3 regions of the Alteromonas sp. DYW1 genome follow, and region 3 is predicted to be linked to each of the others. Evidence: predicted binding sites of a transcription regulator. Region 3 holds the regulator's gene; each other region holds the start of a gene.
The links. Region 3 encodes FNR, which switches genes on or off when oxygen is low (the NO sensors DNR and NnrR bind a similar motif). Its sites were predicted from a motif close to TTGATCTAGATCAA; they were not measured.

Region 1 (7,630 bases), 1.8 Mb from region 3:
TCCTAAAGGCAAATTCCCAAGCATTACTCACCCGTCCGCCACTCGTCAGCAACTAGCAAGCTAGTCCTGTTACCGTTCGACTTGCATGTGTTAGGCCTGCCGCCAGCGTTCAATCTGAGCCATGATCAAACTCTTCAATTGAATACTTGCGTCGTTTCTACGAATAGAAACTAAAAATAAATTGTCGTTGTGACACTCTTAACGAGTGCCCACACAGATTGTCTTGTTATAAATTGTTAAAGAACAAAGCAACTTTCGTTGCAGCTTAAGGCGCCTTAGTGACTCTCCTCAAGCGGGATGCGCATTCTACATTGTCGCATCCGGGAGTCAAGCATTTTTTTGAAATTTTATTTTCATCGACTTGCTTGAAACCCGCTTCAATTAAGGGGTTGCGTCAAATCATTGGCGTTGCCGTTGATTTGTTTATTTCGTCTTCCCGTTGAAGCGAGCGCGCATTCTACAGACCTAACTTCTCAGGTCAACCGCTTTTTTAAAAAAAGTTGAAAAAAATGGTTTTTCGACTGAATTACGCGCAAAAAGGTGAATTAAGATACAATCCCTCTACAACCGATTTACATAAACGCGGAGTTTTTATGCCAATTAAACCCTATAAAGGAATTACGCCAACGTTAGGTAAGAATAACTATATAGATGACAGCGCGGTTCTCTATGGCGATGTGGTTATGGGCGATGACGTTGGTATTTGGCCACTAGTTGCTGCACGCGGTGATGTGAATCATATTCGTATTGGTGATCGCTCCAATATACAAGATGGCAGCGTATTACATGTGACCAGAGTCTCGGACAAAAATCCAAAGGGATTCCCGTTAATTATTGGTGACGACGTAACCGTTGGGCACAAGTGCATGTTGCATGGGTGTGTATTGGGCAATCGAATCTTAGTCGGGATGGGTGCCATTGTTATGGATGGTGCAATAGTAGAGGATGATGTCTTTATTGGCGCGGGGACAGTAGTTCCGCCAAACAAGCGGTTGCGGTCCGGTTACCTTTATGTTGGTAACCCCATGGAAGAGAAACGTAAATTGAGTGAAGCAGAAGTCAACTTCTTAAAGCAGTCTGCACTCAACTATGTGAAATTAAAGGATGAGTATCTTGCAGAATAGTTAAACCATTTTAGCTCACGAATGCTGTTGGGCTGGCCAGAGTTAGAAAAAGCAGAGTGAGCAGGTTATGTTATGCGTTGAGCTTTTTAAATACTTCTATCTAATAATAGCTAGTCGTTAAGGGTTAATGGCAACCGCAGGCGAACGAAGTATTCCACCCAATTGCAATTAACTGTCGGTGTTTGGTTGATTGGTTGATTGGTTGATTGGTTGATTGGTTGATTGGTTGATTGGTTGATTGAGTAAAGCGTCTTACCTATCCAACTAACAAGCTACCTAATAGACTAAACTCGGGTCGCTACTTCAAAGGTGTTCCCGCAATTCACTAATAACAGGCTGAATATTTGGCATAAAATCAGTCCAAATTTTAAAACTCATTGCGGCTTGGCCCACCAGCATTCCCAAACCATCACTAATTTTTGCAGCGCCTGCCCCCTTCGCCCATTCTAAGAAAGAAGTCGGCTGACTCGCGTATACCATGTCGTAAACCAAATCGGCCTCTGCTACAACATTGGCAGATAGCGGTGGGATTTGATTATCCAAACTTAATGAAGTGGCATTGATCACGATATCGAAACTATTATCATCTATCGCATCAAAACTAGTGGCCATAAATGATAGTGATTGTTTAATTGTCTCGCCAATTTCCACCAGCTCTTGCGCTTTTTGTAAGGTTCGATTCGCAATAGTAATGGAATAAGGGTGTTGATTAATTAAGGCACGAATGACACCGCGCGCAGCGCCGCCAGCACCTAAAATGAGAATGGTTTTACCGTTCAAATCAACGTTTTGACGAGCAATGTCGTTAATGAGTCCTACACCATCGGTATTATAACCGGCTAGTGTACCGTCACTTAGTTTAGCGATGGTATTGACAGCCCCAGCTAACTTAGCTTCTTCACTGATCGTATTGACTAATCGACAGGCAAGTAACTTAAACGGTGCAGTCACATTACACCCTGTTGCTTGTTTGTCGGAAAAGAAACGCTGTACGTCATTGCAGAACTCTTCTTTGGTCGATAATTCTGCACTGTAATCGATTGTCAAATTCGCCTGATTAGCAAAGGCTCTATGAATGATTGGAGAGCGGCTTTGTTGGATAGGATTGCCAAAAACAGCGAACTTTTGCATCGAATACTATTAGTTGTGATGTTTATCGATAATCTACATGAAACCATACCAACAAAAAAGCTCCGCAAGCGGAGCTTTTTAAACATAACCGAAGAAATTTAGAATTTGTAACCAATTGAGATAGTGTATACCCACGGATCAATTGTCACACTTTCAATTTTGCCAATATCAGATCCACTAACTTTAAAGTCAGCTTCGGTTTCAATATCGATATAACGTACTGAAGCATTGATAAACATTTCGTCATTAATGAAGTAGTCTGCACCGACTTGAGCTGAAAAGCCAAAAGAGGCGTCTAGGTCAAGATCGGACACTACAGCCCCACCTGTAGCAGTTTCAATAACCCCTGCAGTAGCACCATTAAACTCTTCATCAAAGAATATTGTGTAATTTAGCCCGACACCAACATAAGGTTGGAATTTGGCCGCAGGGTCAGCAAAGAAGTAGTTCGCGGTGACTGTTGGTGGTAAATGCTTGGTGCTAGCTAAGTTTGTTCCGTCAGCTAGGTTGATATCATGACTAAACGGTGTGGCCGCGAGTACCTCAACATTCCAATGAGGAGTAAAGAAATACGCGATATTTAGACCTAACTGCGTATTATTGTCGACGTTTACACCACCCACAGTTTGACCGCCCAACGCGAAATCCGCTCCGCCCACTAGAATATTCGAGCTGCTGTCGTCCGGAGCAACCGTTGTTAATCCGCCTCTAACAAGGATGTCGCCTTTTTCATAAGCAAACGCGGCAGGGGTTAAGGTCAAAGCTGCTAACGCTAATGCAAGTGTGGTTTTTTTCATGTGTATTCTCTCTATGTTTATATCTGTTGCGGGCACTATAAACAGCCGCGGAGAAAAAAGATTGATCTAGAACAAGTCTCAAATCTCGCTTTCGAATCAACGTTTTACCCTTGATCCAAATCAATAAGTTAAGCAATGAAAGCAATGCGGTGAGTTGCTAGAGTTCGTTTAGGTTGAATTGGAAACCAGTGCTGTCAAACGAGGCTTGAGTGTGAGATTACTAAAGAAGTTGTTGAATGGTGTAGCTGAGTTGTAAGAGTACACTGTATGTAACGAGTAACTGCGGCTGAAGTCTTTTTGATAGCGATAGAAAACAGGTGTCTACGACACCCACTCGCGCGGCACTAAATAGGCTTGTAGTTTAGCTTCCGGAGAGTTAGCTTCGGGAGTATACATATATTCCCAGCGCGCCAACGGTGGCATTGACATCAATATTGACTCGGTTCTACCGCCACTTTGTAAGCCAAACAGTGTGCCGCGGTCGTAAACCAGATTAAACTCAACATAGCGCCCGCGACGGTACAGTTGAAACTGACGCTCACGCTCACCATAAGGACGGGCGTGGTTTTTTTCTACTATGGGTAAGTATGCATCCAGGTAGCCATTGCCAACTGCCTGCATAAACGCAAAGGATCGCTCAAACCCCCACTGATTAAGATCATCGAAAAATAGACCACCGACGCCACGGGTTTCGTTACGGTGGGGCAAGTAGAAATACTTGTCGCACCAGGCTTTATAGTCTGCATAGACATTATCGCCATATGGCGCGCATAAGCTCCTTGCAACGCTGTGCCAGTGTTGCACATCTTCATCTTGCGGATAGAATGGCGTTAAATCAAAGCCGCCGCCAAACCACCATATCGGTGCTGCCCCCTCTTTCTCTGCAACAAAAAAGCGTACATTTGCATGCGAAGTCGGAACGTAAGGATTATTAGGATGAATAACCAGCGATACTCCCATAGCCTGCCAATGACGCCCAGCTAATTCAGGTCGTGCTGAAGTGGCAGATGCTGGCATCTTGTCTCCAAACACATGAGAAAAGTTAACCCCCCCTTGCTCTATCACAGCGCCGCCTTTCAAAACGCGGGAACGACCGCCGCCCCCTTCTTCTCTTTGCCATTCGTCAACAACGAAGTCTTTGGTGCCGTCAATGCTAGATAGCCCGTCACAAATGGATGACTGTAGGCTCAACAAATACTGCTTTACGGCATCAATTTGATCTTGCGAAATCGGCTCTAACGAGGTGTTGGGTTGGCTGGACATACTACTCACTTATCGATTGCTTCTCGCCACACTGCGATTGTGGGCACACGAATTGGTTATCTATTTTTAATAAAATTGGCCATTGGCATTTTTTACACGGTCGCGATACCGGAGGATGATTCACAACATACTTACAGTTGGGATACTGATTGCAACTGTAAAAATGTTTACCAAAGCGATTGGTGCGTTTAACTAAATGGCCTTGGTGGCACTTAGGGCAATCAACCTGAGTATCCGCTTGTTGCTTCAAAGATTCAATGTGGTGGCATTCTGGCATATTCGTACAGCCTATAAATAGACCATAACGCCCTTTCTTCACCGCCAACTCATGACCACACTCAGGGCAAGATGATGCGTCTATGACTTTGACAACGTGAACCTCATTGTCGTGCAAGGGCTTTGTATATTCACAGGAGGGATAAGTAGAGCAGCCAATAAAAGCTCCACTTTTACCGCGCTTGACGACTAACGGTGCACCGCACTCGGGACAATCACCGAATGCGGCACTTAACGCATGACTCGCTGCACTGAAAAGTGCATGGTTGATTTTACTCACAGACAGCCTTGCGTTGTTTGATGACCTTAGCGATTAATGTAACACACCGCCACTTTCATCAAACAATAAATCTTCCATCTGCGCATAGGCGTTTTCTTTTCCTGGTACATTAAATAGCACCATCAAAACGACCCACTTTAAGTCTTCCAAGCAGAACTCAGCGGCATCAATTTCCATTACGCGATCGATAACCATTTCCCGCGTGGCGCCATCTAGAACATTCATTTGCTCAAGGAACAAAAGAAAGCCGCGACAGGTTGAATCCAAACGCATCTCTTCTTCATGGGTATACATCCGCATGGGTGAAGCCACATTGCCCTTCGCGAGATAAGGCTTAATGTCGGTTTCTTGCAGAGCCGCCAATTTTTCTAACCATGCTAGCGCTTTGTAGATTTCATCATGATGGAAACCGGCACGCACAAGCTCATCCGTCAACTCATCTTGGTCGACACAGATTTCGCTTTCACTGTGGATAAGGTTTTCAAACAGATACATGAGGATATCGAACATATTATTTTCCCCTCAATTTAACGTAGCCTCCGGGTGTGGAAGCAACGAGACCTCGCAACTCATATTCTAATAATGCTGCCATAACTTCGTGGACCGGCAGTTTGCTGCGTTCGGTAATGATGTCGATAGATGTGACATCAAACTCTACACTATCTAACAAATCTGGGGTTGCCAAGTCAGAAATGGGACTTTTTTTATCGGTTTCAATAGAAGGTTTCGGGGTTATATGGTTAAGCTCCTGAATTTCAATCAGAATATCCTCAATACAAGTCACCAGTTTTGCGCCTTGTTGGATCAAATAGTGACAACCCTGTGATTGCTCAGCTCGAATATTGGAAGGAATTGCCAAGACTTCGCGGTTTTGCTCCAAGGCATGACGAGCAGTAATAAGTGAGCCACTTTTTAACGCGGCCTCGACCACCAGCACACCTAAAGACAGTCCACTCACAATCCGGTTGCGGCGCGGAAAGTGCGACTTAGACGGTGCTACCCCGGGGTAATATTCACTGACTAATAAGCCTCCACACTCCAATACCTGCCGAAATAAATCCTGATTACGCTTTGGATACACTTGGTCAATTCCGCAACCCAGCACGCCTATCGTTGAGCCATGCCGTTCAAGCGCACCATTATGTGCCTGTTGATCAACCCCCAACGCCATTCCAGAAACAATGGTCAATCCTGCCTGGGCAAGCTCGCGTGCAAATTCAAAGGCCAAGTGCTTACCCGAGTAAGTGGGTTGCCGGCAGCCCACTATTGCCAGGCAGCGCTTTTCCAACAAGCCTAGATCGCCGTGTGCTAGCAAAACCAGCGGTGGCGAAGCAATTTCTTTTAATCGCACCGGATAAACGTCATCGTCTATCGTGACAACCCATCGATTCCTTTGCGGCTGATGCCAGTCGAAAGCAGCGGCTACAGCTGCAGGTGTCGAGCTGCCCTGAATGATCGCAATATGCGAGCGGGAAAACCCACAGGCTTGCAATTCTTGCTTTGACAGCTTAGCCAAGCCTGTAACAGTGTATCCTGTTGCTGCATGTAAGGTAGCCCACTTATGAGCGCCAAATGAGTAACTAAAGGCGAGTCGCAGGTAAGCGTTACGTTCTGTATCACTTACCCATTGGTGATCATGTGGCAAGCCTCCTCCTTGAGACTCTCTCAGATTGATTTAGGGTTTTGCGACAAGCGCTCCGTTTTTGATGAGTTCACTCGCTCGCGTGATAATTGCATAACTGGCTTTATCGAATGTTTTAAATACAATCAACTCACCAATCTTCACCGCCGGCTGCTGAATCGTCGAGCCGTCTTGAAACGCGCCTTTCAGTAGGCTGGATTCACCTTCGTATTTAGGGTCTTCACCATCATAGATATCGGGACCTTGCAGATAAATACCCATCACCGTACCAGCACTGATATTGTCAGCACCGATATCGATGATGACTACGTCATGTTTTCCCAGTAGATCCCGCTGGTGTAAATTACCCACCACCTCTGCGCGTTGACGTTCGCCTGCGGGAACCAGCTCCATATCTTGAGGCTCTATTTTTTCTGCCGTGTATAAACGGTCACCTCGCATCGCTTCATAATTACTTTGTTTTACCCGTACCATCCACTCGCTATCGGGTTGTGTCTCTGTAAGGGTGCCGTCAGCCACATGACGCACCTGCAAGCCAATGGGGTTACCAAACCGGTCAAACACTTCGTTCTGTTGACGCACAATGACGTATTCGCTGGCAGAACGACCTTTGGCTTTGGCTAGAACAACATCATCATTAACAAAGCGAATATCGCCAAAACTATTCCCGAGAATATGTGGCAAGCGCTCATACTCAGCTTCAGACAAAATCATATCATTATTCAAATAGGGTGAAATAACGCTCCAAGGAAGCAATGGAATTGCACCCGTTTTGGTGGATCGACTGGCGCTTGGCGACAATGTCACCACACGCTTATCAGGCCGGTCAACAACCAACATGGGTACACCGTCTTGCCATTGAAGAGTTAAAACGTCACCCGGGTAAATTAAATGCGGATTCAGGATCTGCGTATTTGTGCGCCATAACTCAGGCCATAGCCAAGGCTTTTCCAGAAACAGATTAGAAATGTCCCACAGGGTGTCGCCCTGCTTAACTTCGTATTGCTCAGGCGCACTGTCTTTCACTTGAACTTCTTGTGCAAAGCACCACATTGGTAGAAAGACCAATAACGCTAAGACTTTCAAACTTGGTTTAAACATACCTTCCCCATGAGGT
Region 2 (7,630 bases), 1.2 Mb from region 3:
AGCCAATCATCGATTTAACGATAGAAGCTTAAATTGGTCAGTCCGTCACTTACAACTATTCAGAAGGCTAACTGACTATTATTCAAACGCACCAAGCCACGACAGTGAGGAAGGAAAATGACTTTTAAACCCGGCAAGATAGCGCTTGCTTTGACTACTGCGCTACTACTCGGTGCCTGCTCAAAGGCTCCTGAGACTAATACGCAAAATACTGCATCTACGGCTGCAGCGCAGAGCTCGACGGTTGATGCGCAAGCAGCAGAGACTGAACGCTTGAATCAATGGTTTGAAACCAAGTACGAAGAGCAGTTGATGCAATCGCCGCTCACTCTGACTTCGTTGGGACGCAAAGAGCGATATGGTGAAATTGATGATATGTCTGAGCTGGCGGACGAACAGCAGTATGAGTGGCTTAAAGCCAGCGTGGAAGAGCTCAAGAACTCCTTCGATTATGCCAAACTGAGTGATGATGCAAAGATTTCTTATGATCTTTGGATCTATAGCTATGACGTCGCCACAGCGCTGCGTCCATTTCAGCGTCGTGCCTATATCTTCTCGCAGATGTCTGGGCCGCAGAGTTCATTGCCTAATTTACTGATCAACTTTCACAATGTCACCGAAGTACAGGACATGCGTGACTATATCTCACGGATCAGTGGATTAGCACGGGCGATGACACAGTTATTAAAACGTGCCGAGTTACACGCGACTGAGGGCGTTCGGCCGCCGTATTTTGCCTATGATGGGGTAATTGAACAGGCCACCAATTTGATCACGGGAGCTCCATTTACTGAAGCTGCGGATGAAGATTCTGCGATCTTTGGCGACGCCAAACGCAAAATCGCCGGATTACTTGATGCGGGCAAAATTGACCAAGCGCAAGCTGATGAGTTTACTGCGCAAGCGAAAGAAGCCTTATTAACGGACTTTTATAATAGCTATCAAGCACTTATCACTTGGCATCAAACGGATCGGGAAAATATCTCGGAGCAGGCCAGTGGCATGAGTGCATTGCCTGACGGAATCGACGCTTACAACGCGGCATTATTTAATTCGACGACAACTCAGATGACAGCCGATGAGATCCATCAGCTCGGGTTATCTGAAGTCGCACGTTTGCGAGCAGAAATGGAAGCCATTAAAGATGCCGTGGAATTTGACGGAGACCTTGCCGCATTTTTTGAATTCATCAAGACATCGACCGAAGATGAACGTTTCTTTTACCCTAATACCGATGCAGGGCGGCAAGGATATATCGACGATTCGAAAGCCTTCCTGGCCTATATAGATAGTAAGTTGCCAGAGTATTTTGGGATCTTGCCGAAAGCCGATTTAGTGGTAAAACGCGTCGAAGCTTTTCGTGAACAGCCGGGCGCTGCTCAGCACTATTATCCTGGTACACCCGACGGTTCGCGCCCAGGTGTGTATTATGCACACTTGATTGATATGACCTCAATGCCAAAGAATGAAATGGAAGCGATTGCTTATCATGAAGGCAATCCAGGTCACCACATGCAAATTTCTATCGCGCAGGAGCTTGAAGGTGTACCTACCTTCAGAACTCAGCAATTCTTTAATGCGTATGTAGAGGGTTGGGCGTTGTATTCAGAGTTGCTCGCGAAGGAGATGGGGGCTTATCAGGACCCGTATTCAGACTTTGGTCGCGTGGTGACGGAAATGTGGCGCGCAATCCGTTTAGTTGTGGATACCGGGATCCATGCTAAAGGCTGGACCGAGCAACAAGCGATTGACTATTTCCAGCAAAATTCGCCGGTGCCGATTGGGCAAATTCGTTCAGAAGTACAGCGTTATTTTGTTTGGCCGGGCCAAGCGACAGGCTACAAAATTGGTATGATCAAGATCCTAGAGCTGCGTGAGAAAGCGCGTACCGAGCTAGGTGATAATTTTGATATTCGTCAATTCCATGATGTGGTTTTAGGCGGTGGGGCGGTGCCGTTGCCTATCTTAGAACGCATGATCGATGAATGGATAGCGAGCCAAAAATAAATTGGGGCTACTCCGCGCTTACCTCGGTAAGCGCGGTGATCTGGGCAATAATGCGATTGCGACTATTTAATGCGCTGTAGATATGCACAGCGTCATGGGCCGGAAATATTGCGCCTTTTAATAGACTGTGACAATTCTCGGTTAAGCGCTCGGGTTTAATTTCCACTGATACTGCCATGGTGTTGGGATACAGCATTTTCTTTTTGCATCCAGCAATAGCGGCAGTTGGAATTTTTAGGAATTCCGATTTTGCGGGATCGTAAACCACATACAAAAACTGCTTATCGTGCAGAATGTTCGGCCAGCCCCGCTTAAGGCGACCACTAATCAATAAGGCAAAAACAGCAAAGCCAAACAGCCCAAGACAGACCCCCTTGATCACGACTGGCACTTCAGGTTTGGCAATCACTAATGCGTAAATCAAACTACCAAATCCGAGGGTAAAACCAGCCAGCAACCACCGCACTGCGCGACCACTGGTGCCGCTAACCAAGGTACATTCGGCTATTTGAGAGTCATCAAGAGTAACGACAGAGAGCATGGTTGGGTTAGTGTGACCTGATAGTTGTTAATTAACGCGAGAGTTTAGCGAAGCGGACAATAAAAAAACAGTCCTATCTCCAGAGCACCAATCGTTAAAGGTAATTAAACTTAGGTTTTGTTCCGAACTGCTCCATACAGTAATCGACCCGTTGCTCGGGTGTGGGATACCTGACCGGCGCTTCGAGGTTTTCAATCTGCCGCAGTCTGGGAATGAGCCCAACGCCATTGGCGATTTGGATTGAAAGTCCGGGGCGGGCGTTTAATTCCAACACCATCGGACCTTTATTTCTATCCAGCACCATGTCGGTTCCCATGTAACCGAGCCCGGTCATCTCCCAAGCGCTCGACGCAAGTACTAATAGCCGTCGCCAGTCGGGCACGACAAGGGTCGAGAGATCAACGCCTGTGTCAGGGTGGTGGGTTAAGGGCTGCTCGAACTGCACTGCACGTATGGCTTTGCCCGAAGCTATATCTAATCCCACGCCGACAGCACCTTGGTGCAGATTGGCTTTGCCGTCAGATGCAGCCGTTGAACAACGCATCATCGCCATCACCGGATAGCCTTTAAATACAATTATGCGGATATCGGGTACACCTTCATAGGTAAAATCAGCAAAGCAATCATCAAACCGGATCAGGTTTTCGATAATGGCAACATCGGTTTTACCACCTAACGAGAACAGTCCCGACAAAACATTGCTAATGTGTCTTTCAACCTCTTGACGGGAAATCTGCATACCCGAGGGTTTTTTATAGACCTGCTGATCGTGCTCTACAATAACTAATATGCCTTTGCCGCCACTGCCTTGGGCTGGCTTAATCACAAATCCAGGCCAGTTCCTGACCATCTCGTGGACGTGCTTGACTTCTGCCTGATTACTGATAACACCGATCATTTCCGGCGTTGTTGCCCCGTGCTTTTGCGCGATGATTTTGGTTTTTAGTTTGTCGTCAACCAAGGGATATTTGGCGCGATCATTGTATCGCCCAATAAACGCATGGTTGCGTTGATTCATGCCTAGCACACCTTTGCTTTTCAGCTGCGCAGGGATCTTGGCGAGAGTGAGTAGCGCTGACAGCATGATCTAGTCCTTTACCAGTGGCTTAAATCGTCGCAGTTCGGTTAACCGATAGCCGGTGTATGTTCCTAATACTAAAATGCCTGCCAGTACAATCAGTTGTAATCCAATAAAATTAAACGTGAGATGCTGCAAGTATGGGTTGGTCATCGCGAGATACACTAAAACGGCAGTGATTAATGAACCACCGCCTTGCAGCATAACCTCTTTTCCGCCTTCTTCCTCCCACAAAATCGACATCCGTTCAATGGTCCATGACAAGATGATCATCGGGAAGAATGTGATTGATAAGCCCTCGGTTAAGCCAACTTTAAAAGCAACGACGGTAAATACTGAAATAATCAAAATGACGGTTATGATCACCGCTGAAATGCGCGCAACCAGCAACAAATTAAGTCGGGATAGATAACTACGAATGATTAACCCTGTGCCGACGATGAGTAAAAAGCCGATAATACCGGTGAGTAATTGGGTTTGCACAAACGCGACCGCAATTAACACTGGCATGAAGGTACCCGATGTTTTTAAGCCGATAATAATGCGCAGAAACACGACAATTAATGCACCAATAGGGATCATCATGATGGTTTTGAACATGGCTTGTTCTGCCAGCGGTAAACTGTGAATCGAAAAGTTGAGAAGTCCATCTGCGTGAACTTTACTCTGCGTCGCTTCAAGCGCCGAGATCTCTCTTGCGATCATTGAAAAACTGACTCGACTATTACTGCCACCGATTAAATCAATCAACGATATATTGGATTGATCCCAAATTAGCAATGGATGTTCTTGAGCATTGAGAGCTTTAGCCGGAGAAAAGAGTTGCCACTCATCACCCGTCCACACTTCGACCATTGGTTGCACATTCTGTCGACGCCGACCATCTTCTAATTCGACCACGCCAACAATGCGGCTCGGGATTGCGGCTAACCTGAGCAGTGCATATAGTGTTTGCGTTTTATTGTTGGTCAGCAGCAACAACGACGCATTTTGACTTTCCGGATCGTTAAGTGCTTTGATGAGTTCTCGGGTGAAGGATTGATTATCAGCCGAGCGCTCACGGGCTCGTGCTACCAGGGCCTTGCCTGCGGCCAACTCTAGACTGGGTAAATTCGGTGGTGGTACTGCGTTGGCAGGTGGGGTTACGTCAAACGAGGAATTATTATCTACCAGGAATTGTGAGCGATAGTATATCGTTTGTGGCCCTTTCGCGTCTCTAACAGTCCACTCAATACGTCTCCCAGAAGGGGTCGTGACATAGGATACACCATAACCCGGTGATGAAGCTGATTCATTGATCAGGGTGTAGCCTTGTTGCGTGTTAGGTGCTGCAAGCGACGCTTTCACTTCGCCGCCACGGGCGGTAAATTCTATGCGTGCTTCGATATCCCAAATTTGACGAGTCTCGCCAGGTACCCATGGCACATTGTACGTTTGATGACGAGTGATACTCATTGCAATCCCAATAATCACCATGGTGGCGACCGCAATGTAAAATGGGACTTTTGACGTCATTTAAGGCTTCCTAAGTTCAGCATTATTGAGGGCGTGATTGAACAAATTCTTTACTGACATCGACAATTGCCACATCGCGCATAAACTCCCGCCCCAACAATACTGGGTGAGACATATGTGAACGATCTGCCAGGGTAAATTCACTGTTGTCACGCATTTCACCGAGTTGTGTCCATAATTTCACTACGGGTCGCCGTTCAGCCTCTGCACTGGAGACTTGACGAATATTGACAAACCGCACCACAGGCACTTCTACCCAGTTATCTTCGGTTGGCTGGTTTGACTCATCCAAAATATGAAATCGAACCCAATCATCGCCATCACGTTCAAAGACTTCAATATCGACAGCATTGATAGAAGACGTAGCAGCACCAGTGTCTATGCGCGCATCAAACTGTTGCCCAATAGCCTCAATCGTGACACGTTCTACGGCACCAAGTACAAAACTTCCATTGTTGGTGACAACCGTTTGTGGCTCTTCTGGCTCAGCACTGACGATTTGTGCGGTTTGCTGCGCGGTGTAGGTTGCCAATAATGCCTGAGTGTCAGCAATTTGCTGGCTCAACGCGGTCACTTCATTGCGCAGTGATTTAATGCTGACGCCGCTCTCATTTTGCATGGCATGCAAATTTGCCAGTTGCGTAACAATGCGCTGTTCAGTCTGAGCCAAGCTTGCTAGCGTTTCCTTTTGATACGCTGTGTGATCGGTTGATTTACAAGCATTTAGACTCAAGCACAACATAGCCGTTGAAAGTAGGCGAACTTTCAAGCAAACCTTTCCACGTAACATCATTGACTTCCTCAGGCATTAACGACGGCTGGACAATGGGAATAAACATAGCCCAAAAGCAACACTATTTCTGGTAAGTTCCTGATTATGCGTATTCAGCGCTGGAAAAACAATCAAAGCACCTAAAGGAAACGCTATGTGAATGCTTGGTGGCACGAAAAAAGCTTTGATCTGTGTCAATTGTTTATTATACTTTCAGAAAATATTGAAAGTTGAGAAAAGGTATGGCGATGACCCCTATGATTGAGTCTTTCGTGATGCACTTCGGTGAGATGGGCAGTCGCTGGGGCTTCAATCGCACCGTTGGTCAAATCTACGCATTATTGGTGGTTAATGAGCAACCATTAACGGCCAACGAAATAGGCGAGGCCCTGAGTATTTCTCGCGGTAATGTGAGCATGGGATTGAAGGAACTCCATTCCTGGCAGTTGATCAGTACGATGCATAAGCCCGGCGAACGGAAAGAGTTTTATGGCGCCAAAGGTAGTATTTGGGATATGGCTAACCGGGTGTTTGAAGAGCGCCGCAAACGAGAAATGGATCCGACACTAAGTTTACTCAGGGACATCTTACTGGATCAGCCTGCGAACTCCGCCGAAGTTTATGCGCAAAGCCAAATCGAGGATATCCACAATTTGCTTGAGCAAATCACTGAGTGGACCCAAGCGTTACAAAGTTTGAGCCCCGAAAAATTAAATACCCTGATGAAGCTTGGTTCGGGTGTCGGCAAAGTTTTAGACATGAAAGATCGTTGGTTAAAAGCGAACAGTTAATGTAGCAAGCCGGTAAAGCGGTTTGTCAAAGTGCAGTGGCGTAAGCAGAGTAGTACCGCACTTTGACCAATTTCTTTAATTGTAGGTGACCGCTATGTTTGATGTGCTGTTACTTTCGCGCATTCAGTTTGCCGCGAATATCAGTTTTCATATTTTATTTCCAACGATAACCATCGCCCTGGGTTGGTTTTTGGTTTATTTCAAAATTCGCTATGACTTCAGCCAGCATCCGGTATGGATGCGTATATATCGCTTTTGGGTGAAGGTGTTTGCACTGACATTTGCCTTAGGAGTGGTCAGTGGGATCACCATGTCATTTCAGTTCGGCACCAATTGGCCTGGGTTTATGGAGACAATTGGCAACATTGCCGGTCCATTGTTGGCGTATGAAATTCTTACGGCCTTCTTTCTGGAAGCTACTTTACTTGGAGTCATGCTGTTTGGTTTCAATAGAGTACCGGGCTGGGTGCATACCTTGAGCACGTTTCTTGTCGCTTTTGGCACCACTATGTCTGCATTTTGGATCTTAGTGTTAAATTCGTGGATGCAAACACCCGCGGGATTTGAAATCAGGGAAGGAGTTGTGCATGCGACGGATTGGTTCGCAATTATATTCAACCCTTCCTTTCCTTACCGCTTTTGCCATACCTTACTGGCATCAGCATTGACCACCTGCTTTCTGGTAGCAGGCATATCCGCTTATCGCTTGTATCGTGGAGACGATAAAAAAGCGCCGCGATTGGCATTAAGAACTGCAGTTTTAACGGCTGCTGTGCTGGCGCCCACGCAAGCCTTTGTGGGTGACTTGCACGGTTTGAATACACTCGAGCATCAACCACAAAAGGTGGCCGCGATGGAAGGCGTTTGGGAGACGCAAAAGGGCGTGCCTCTGCTCCTGTTCGCCATCCCTGATGAGCAAACCCGGG
Region 3 (7,630 bases):
AGTCGCTGAAAGACGCAGGTAAGGTCCGGTTTGCTGCATGTGCTGCATGTCATGGCATGGACGGTAAAGGCAATCAGATGATTGGCGCACCTAATCTAACTGATAATATTTGGTTGTATGGTGGTAGCGAACGCGCAGTCACAGAAACTTTAAATTACGGTCGTAATGGTATGATGCCTTCGTTTGCTAAAACGTTGGGCGAAGATAAGATCCACGTTGTTGCAACGTACGTTTATAGCTTATCGAATTAGTCCGTAATTAGTGTCATCATAGCCCCGTTTACGCGGGGCTTTTTTATATAGGATCTTAATTAGTAATGAGCGAAGCAACAGTCACCCCATGGTACAAACAGTTTTGGCCATGGTTTTTGATAGCCGTACCACTTTCCTCTTTTATCGTCGGCTTTTTCGTCCTTCATTTAGCCACTAACACAACCGACAGTCTGGTAGTGGATGATTACTATAAAGAAGGTCGCGCTATCAACGCACGTTTGGATAAAATTCAAACCGCTAAAGACCTAAACATCGTAACAGAGTTAAGCTTTTCATCTGACGGTGCGATCGCGTTGCGCTTTATATCAGGCACACCACGTTCAAACGAGGCGCTCCAGTTATCGCTTTATCACGTAACCTTAAAAGATCGAGATATCAATATTTTGTTGGCCGCAGACGCCAAGGGGGTTTACCGTGGTCATACTGAGCAAGCATTGGATGGGAAATGGCGGGTAACGCTATTGCCATTAGATGAAGCATGGAAACTCCAACAAGTTCTTGCTTTACCTCAATCTAAACCAATACGGTTCGCCCCTTGAGTATAACATCTCCCCCCTGCTTTCATTGTGGGCTTCCCAATCTCGATGGAGCGAAATATACCGTTATTATCGCAGGCGAATCGCAGGCAATGTGTTGCCCTGGCTGTCAGGCCGTGGCGCAATCGATTGTTGATAATGGACTAGAAGATTATTACGCGATACGCACTGAACCAGCGGCTAAAGGTGATGAGTTCTATGCAGAAACACTCGACAAACTATCACTTTTTGACGCACCAGAAGTACAAGAAGAGTTTGTTCACGACAAGCGTGACGCAAAGCAAATACAGTTAACCGTTGAAGGTATTAATTGTGCTGCTTGTGGATGGTTAATCGAAAAACAAATGGCCAAAACGAAGGGCATTACCCAAATCTCGGTTAACGTTTCGACACGACGAGCACTAGTAGATTGGGACCCAAGTGCAATTTCACTGAGTACTATAATTGCCAATTTTCATAAAATTGGATACCGCGCATCACCGTTTCAACCCGATAAGCACGAGGCTTTGTTTCGCGCTGAACAGAAATCACTGTTAAAAAAAGTTGGACTGGCTGGGATCATGACTATGCAGGTGATGATGCTCATGACTGGTCTTTACTTTGATCTATTTGGCAACATCGATCACGAAACCCGACAGTACTTTTATTGGGTCAGTTTAGTTTTAACCACGCCGGTTGTGCTGTATTCCGGCAGTATATTCTATATAAGTGCCGCCAAGGCAGTCGCTATGCGCAGCGTAAATATGGATGTTCCCGTTACACTAGCAATTTTCGGTACTTACATTGCTGGTATCAAAGCCACGATTTTAGAAGTCGGTGACGTGTACTTTGAGTCGATCTGCATGTTTGTTTTCTTTCTTCTACTCAGTCGCTTTCTTGAGCATCGAGCCCGACATAAGGCTGCACTTATCTCTGCCAACATGCTGCAGTATATGCCGGTTTCTGCAACGGTTCTTACCGACGGTGAACAGCAATCGGTGTTAGCTAAGTTACTTGTTCCTGGGCAAATTGTATTAGTAAAACCCGGCGAAGTTATTCCCGTTGACGGCACCGTTATAGACGGCGAAAGTCAAGTTAATGAATCGATGCTTAACGGTGAGTTTGAACCTGCTCACAAAGTAAAAGGGACACATGTTTATGGCGGAACAGTGAATCAAAGTGGCAGTCTTAGCATTCGCGTAACCAGCAAACTAAAAGATGCTTTAGTTAACCAAATTGTTCTTATGCAAGAAGCTGCATTGGCCACGAAACCGCGCATTGCGCATATTGCCGATCGTTTCTCGCGCTATTTTGTAAGCGCAGTACTGATCATATCAGCGCTTACGTTTGGCTTCTGGACATGGATGGGCAGCGACAATGCGTTCTGGATTACGATTGCTGTGTTGGTGGCGACCTGTCCCTGTGCTTTAGGATTGGCAACACCCTCCGCACTAACTTGCGCAATGGCGCGTTTAAACAAAGCCGGAGTAGTACTTAAACGCGCTGATGCACTAGAACAAATAAATACATTGGATACCATTATTTTAGATAAAACCGGCACCCTCACTGAAGGTAAGTTTTCTTTGCATAAGCATTGGATAGCACCCGCTTATGCTGGTCCTGATCCGCTAATAATTGCGGCTTCATTAGAAGCTCGTTCTGAACATCCAATTGCCCAAGCTTTTGCCGACGTAGCAACGCTGCCGGCTAGTGATATCTCAATTACGATTGGTCAAGGGATCATAGGTACGATCAACGGTTACAATTATCGGATAGGCAGCAAAGCCTTTGTCACTGATAATTTGCCAACTCAAAATGACGTTCATTCGATCACTGATAGCGAGAAAGCGAATGTCTGGTTAGCATCTGATGATGGTCTGATTGCAATTTTTTGGCTAAACGATACGTTAAAGGACAATGTTGACGCTACATTAAAACGTATTCCATTTGGCAAAGTATTACTCAGTGGTGATACGCAGGCGAATGTTAAATTAGTCGCAAACAAGCTTGATATCACCGATTTTTTTGCTCAACAGTCACCACAACAAAAGCTTACATTCGTTGAAAACTATCAAGCACAAGGACATTCAGTGATGATGGTTGGCGACGGAGTTAATGATGCACCAGTGCTAGCAAAAGCGGATATTTCCGTTGCGGTTGGGAATGCCTCTGATCTCGCGAAAAGTTCTGCTGACGTGGTACTGCTTAATGAAAGTATTACCGTTATTCCAGCGCTGATTGATGTCGCCAAACAAACGCAAGTAACCATTAAACAAAACATGGCGTGGTCATTGGGATATAATTTTTTGATTTTGCCGTTTGCGGTATCAGGAGTGTTAGCTCCCTGGATGGCGGCCTTGGGTATGTCCTTGAGTTCAATAATCGTAGTAGTAAACTCTACGCGCTTACTTCGGTATAAAGCAGGTTAAGATGAGTATCATTTATGTCCTAATCCCTATCGCAATTATCATTGTTGCGATTGCCATTGCGGTATTTTTTTGGGCGGTAAAAAGTAATCAGTTCGATGATCTCGATCGGCAAGGCTATAGCATTTTGTTTGATGATGATTTACCCCCTGAAGAAAAATCATTGGCTAAAGCCCGCCAACAGGAATTAGACAATCGTCGTGACTGAAATAAGTTTGCTTGCTGCATGGCTTATTGGCATTGCAGGCGGTGTGCATTGTGTAGGTATGTGCGGTGGTATAACGGTTGCCCTACAGTCAGCAGTTCCGGCTCAAGGTAAACCGTGGATTTACGCTAGTGCTTACCACCTCGGCCGCATTACAAGTTATGCCCTAGCAGGTTTTTGCGCCGGCCTGCTAGGGACCATCGTCAGCCATTCAAGTTTCTTCAATGGAGTCTCAGTACTGACAATATTAAGTGGCATTATGTTGTTATTACTGGGGGGCCATATAGCGAATTGGTTTAGCGTACTGCACTACTTCGAACGTCAAGGCGGTAAGCTTTGGCGGCGAATACAGCCCGTCGCTAAGTCATTAATTCCATTCAAGCACCCTCTACACGCATTCCTGTATGGTGGTGTTTGGGGTTGGTTACCGTGTGGGTTGGTGTATTCGACGCTAAGTTGGAGTATGGCTGCTGGTGATCCTGTGACAGGTTCGTTAGTTATGTTGTTCTTTGGATTAGGTACATTGCCTCTTATGCTGGCCGTGAGCCTTGGAGGGGCGCGGTTAACACAGTTAGCGCGAAGTCAACAAGCTCGAACATTCATTGCAATCACACTAATAGGCTATGGGTTGTACTTGATTTTTCAGGGTGTAACGCTTATAACGTGAGAGTAATTTCAGCAATGCAAAGGTGCATTCATGCACAATAAACTCGGTCGTGGAGACCTTTCTATACACTGCCAAACCTGCAGCTTTAGTCATTTGTGTTTACCAGTGTCGCTAAATGAAGAAGAAATGGGTTCGCTCGATGAAATTATCGAACGTAAAAAACCCCTTCACAAAAACGATAAGTTGATCCAAGCAGGCGATAAATTTCAATCCCTTTACGCGGTTCGTTCGGGTTCCTTTAAATCGTTTATTAGTGATGCAGACGGTGAAGAACAAGTCATTGGCTTCCACTTTCCGGGCGATATTATAGGTTTTGATGCATTGCGTGATAGTCGCCATTCGAGTTACTGCCAAGCATTAGAAACTGCCATGGTGTGCGAGCTTCCCTACGAAACATTAGACGAAATGTCTGCTAAGTTTCCTAAGCTCCGCAAGCAGATCATGAGTTTTATGAGTGCTGAGATTAAACACGATCATGATCAAATGATGTTATTGAATAAACGCACGGCGGAAGAACGCTTGATGCACTTCATTGCGCATTTATCGAAACGCTTTGAAGAGCGAGGGTTTTCACCTAAGCAATTTAATCTCACGATGACGCGCAACGAAATCGGAAATTATTTGGGCCTAACTGTAGAAACTATCAGTCGCTTGTTAACTCGATTTCAAAAAGATGGGATCATCGCTGTTGACGGTAAATTGATTACAATTTTGGATTTTGACAGGATGGCAGAAAAGCTCCATACAACCGAAATTCCGACCTGTACAATCGAAAATTAACGCCTGAATATGGTTCCTTTGATCTAACTCAACAGGGGACACTAGCGTATTCTCATTGACCCGTTACACTTGGACTAAAGTAACCATGGGAATACGCAATGCAACACTATCAACATTTATTCGTCGTTATCGATCCTGATCTCGAAAAGCAAATCGCACTCGCGAGAGCCGTTGAACTTGCTGCCAAAACTGGCGCTGAAATAACCGTATTTCTTTGCATTTATGACCTGTCTTACGAATTGACAACAATGTTGTCATTGGATGAGCGTGATGCCATGCGCAAGGCTGTCTTGGCAGATCGCAATGAATGGCTGCAGTCGCTAATTGCGGAGTATGTTCCGAGTGATGTATCGGCGCACGCTAAGGTGGTATGGGACAAATCGCTCTATGAGTCAGCTATCCGCACCGTTTTAGCGGTTGATGCGGATTTATTAATTAAAGCTGCTTCCAGCCATGATGACTTTGCCTCTTTGATATTCACGCCTACAGATTGGCACCTTTTGCGTAAGTGCCCTACGCCAGTGCTTATGGTAAAGCAGCACGCATGGCCCGCCAACGGTAATATTTTGGCCAGTATAAATGTCGGTACTGAAGATGAAGTGCATGCAGAACTAAATCAACATGTGGTTGAATGTGCAAAAGCCTGCGCCGACACATTAGATGCAACACTGCACCTTGTAAATGCGTTTCCAGGTACGATTGTGAATTTGGCCATTGAGATGCCTGAATTCGATCCTCACGGCTATAACGAAAACGTAAAGCGCCATCATCAAAACGAGATGCATAAGTTCGCCACAGCGAACGCCGTGCCTTTAGTTCAATGTCATGTTATTCAGGGCCTACCAGAAGTTGCAGTCCCAAAACAAGCTAACTCTCTGGATGCTGAATTAGTCGTTATCGGCACCGTTGGGCGCGCGGGGTTATCTGCAGCCCTGATAGGAAATACCGCTGAACAAGTCATTGATCGTCTCAATTGTGATGTTTTGGCGATTAAGCCTGCGGGATTTCATAGCCCTGTTCATGGTTAAGTCAGGCACCGAAAATAAAGTGCTAAAAACTAGGGTTCGTGGTTTTTTACTGTATCTATAACGATTACAATAACGCTTTGTCGTAACCAATATAAGCTAGCCATGAGTTCAAGTGTCATCAGTAAAGCTGATAGTAAGCATCAGTACAATCTTAATAAGCTGCAGAAGCGCCTGCGCCGGAATGTTGGTAAGGCAATTGCTGATTTCAATATGATTGAGGATGGTGATCACGTAATGGTCTGCCTTTCAGGCGGCAAAGATAGCTATACCTTATTGGATATATTGCTTTTTTTACGTGGTATTGCGCCTATCGACTTTTCTGTTACCGCGATTAATCTTGATCAAAAGCAACCCGGCTTCCCAGAGCATGTTCTGCCAAATTATCTCAGCGAACTGGGCGTTAACTTTCAGATCGTTGAAGAAGATACATACAGTATCGTAACCGATAAAATCCCTGCAGGAAAAACGACGTGTTCATTGTGCTCTCGGTTAAGACGCGGCATTTTATATCGGACGGCAAAAGAGATTGGCGCAACCAAAATAGCATTGGGGCATCACCGTGATGATATGCTCGAAACCCTATTTCTCAACATGTTTCACGGTGGCAAGTTAAAAGCAATGCCGCCTAAATTAGTCAGTGACAATGGTGAACATATTGTTATTCGCCCACTGGCCTATTGCGCTGAGAAAGATATTCAACGTTATAGTGACGCGGTCAAATTCCCGATCATTCCGTGCAACCTTTGCGGCTCGCAGGAAAACCTGCAACGCAAAAATATAAAGCTTATGCTACAAGATTGGAATCGCCGCTTTCCTGGACGCATTGAGTCAATGTTTAGAGCCATGCAAAATGTTGTACCGTCGCATTTAGCCGATGGTCAACTGTTTGATTTCAAGAGCGTATCGACAACAAACGAACCTGTCATCGATGGAGATACTGGTTTCGATCAACCCAACTACATTGATACGTCCACTGATGACAACGCGCAACCGCAAATAATTTCATTAAGTTAGAAAGGACGTTATCTATGAAAATTGGCCTAGCTCTTGGCGCTGGCGCGGCTCGCGGATGGACCCACATAGGGATTATCAAAGCGTTAGAAAAAATGGGTATCAATATTGATATCGTCGCCGGTTGCTCAATCGGCGCATACGTAGGCGCGGCCTATGCAAGTGGTAAATTACTGGAACTTGAAGAATGGGCCGACTCACTGACTGAATGGCAGGTCTTTGCGTTATTAGGCGTTGGCATCCGTCGCGGCGGAATTGCATCGGGCCAGAAAGTATTTGATAAACTCGCCGATGATTTATGCGCCGAATCTTTTGAGTTGATGAAGAAGCCTTTTGCTGCAGTTGCTACCGATCTATACAGTGGTCGAGAGGTGGTTTTTAACTCAGGAGAAATTGGTGATAGCATCCGCGCGTCGTGTGCCATCCCTGGATTATTTGCCCCCGTTGAACATGGCGAGCGATATTTAGTTGATGGCGCGGTAGTGAATCCGGTACCCGTTAATTTATGCCGCCAGTTGGGTGCCGATTTCGTAATTGCAGCTAATCTTAGTGCCGATTTCCGCCCTCAGGTTTTAGAGCAAAACAGTATTGAACATGAGAAGATTCAACGTAAAACTGATGAATTTCTAAATTCCAAACCGTCTTTACTGCGTCAATGGTTTTCTCCTGGCCCCAAAGAAGAGAAAAAATCCATGCCGGGGATCATGGGCGTCATGAGTAGCTCGT

Region 1: AC121Z_RS00125 (OmpW family outer membrane protein) is a predicted target of FNR. The motif match lies at 3,163-3,176, and genes of this name have one in related genera.
Region 2: AC121Z_RS13715 (GbsR/MarR family transcriptional regulator) is a predicted target of FNR. The motif match lies at 6,098-6,111, and genes of this name have one in related genera.

Annotation. Positions count from the first base shown of each region.
Region 1 is NZ_CM186038.1:22,739-30,368, reverse strand. It holds rRNA gene AC121Z_RS00140 (16S ribosomal RNA) at 1-141, opposite strand, end outside; gene AC121Z_RS00135 (gamma carbonic anhydrase family protein) at 594-1,124, shown strand; gene aroE (shikimate dehydrogenase) at 1,428-2,255, opposite strand; gene AC121Z_RS00125 (OmpW family outer membrane protein) at 2,354-3,052, opposite strand; gene hemF (oxygen-dependent coproporphyrinogen oxidase) at 3,374-4,315, opposite strand; gene AC121Z_RS00115 (DNA topoisomerase family protein) at 4,317-4,871, opposite strand; gene AC121Z_RS00110 (DUF494 family protein) at 4,905-5,381, opposite strand; gene dprA (DNA-processing protein DprA) at 5,383-6,516, opposite strand; gene AC121Z_RS00100 (LysM peptidoglycan-binding domain-containing protein) at 6,547-7,614, opposite strand.
Region 2 is NZ_CM186038.1:3,043,794-3,051,423, reverse strand. It holds gene AC121Z_RS13745 (serine hydrolase domain-containing protein) at 1-121, shown strand, start outside; gene AC121Z_RS13740 (DUF885 domain-containing protein) at 118-2,007, shown strand; gene AC121Z_RS13735 (hypothetical protein) at 2,015-2,548, opposite strand; gene AC121Z_RS13730 (alpha-L-glutamate ligase-like protein) at 2,643-3,632, opposite strand; gene AC121Z_RS13725 (inactive transglutaminase family protein) at 3,636-5,141, opposite strand; gene AC121Z_RS13720 (ATP-dependent zinc protease family protein) at 5,164-5,934, opposite strand; gene AC121Z_RS13715 (GbsR/MarR family transcriptional regulator) at 6,156-6,704, shown strand; gene AC121Z_RS13710 (cytochrome ubiquinol oxidase subunit I) at 6,799-7,630, shown strand, end outside.
Region 3 is NZ_CM186038.1:1,870,210-1,877,839, reverse strand. It holds gene ccoP (cytochrome-c oxidase, cbb3-type subunit III) at 1-251, shown strand, start outside; gene AC121Z_RS08335 (FixH family protein) at 317-811, shown strand; gene AC121Z_RS08330 (heavy metal translocating P-type ATPase) at 814-3,216, shown strand; gene ccoS (cbb3-type cytochrome oxidase assembly protein CcoS) at 3,218-3,421, shown strand; gene AC121Z_RS08320 (sulfite exporter TauE/SafE family protein) at 3,414-4,085, shown strand; gene fnr (fumarate/nitrate reduction transcriptional regulator Fnr) at 4,116-4,865, shown strand; gene uspE (universal stress protein UspE) at 4,964-5,893, shown strand; gene ttcA (tRNA 2-thiocytidine(32) synthetase TtcA) at 5,996-6,907, shown strand; gene rssA (patatin-like phospholipase RssA) at 6,922-7,630, shown strand, end outside.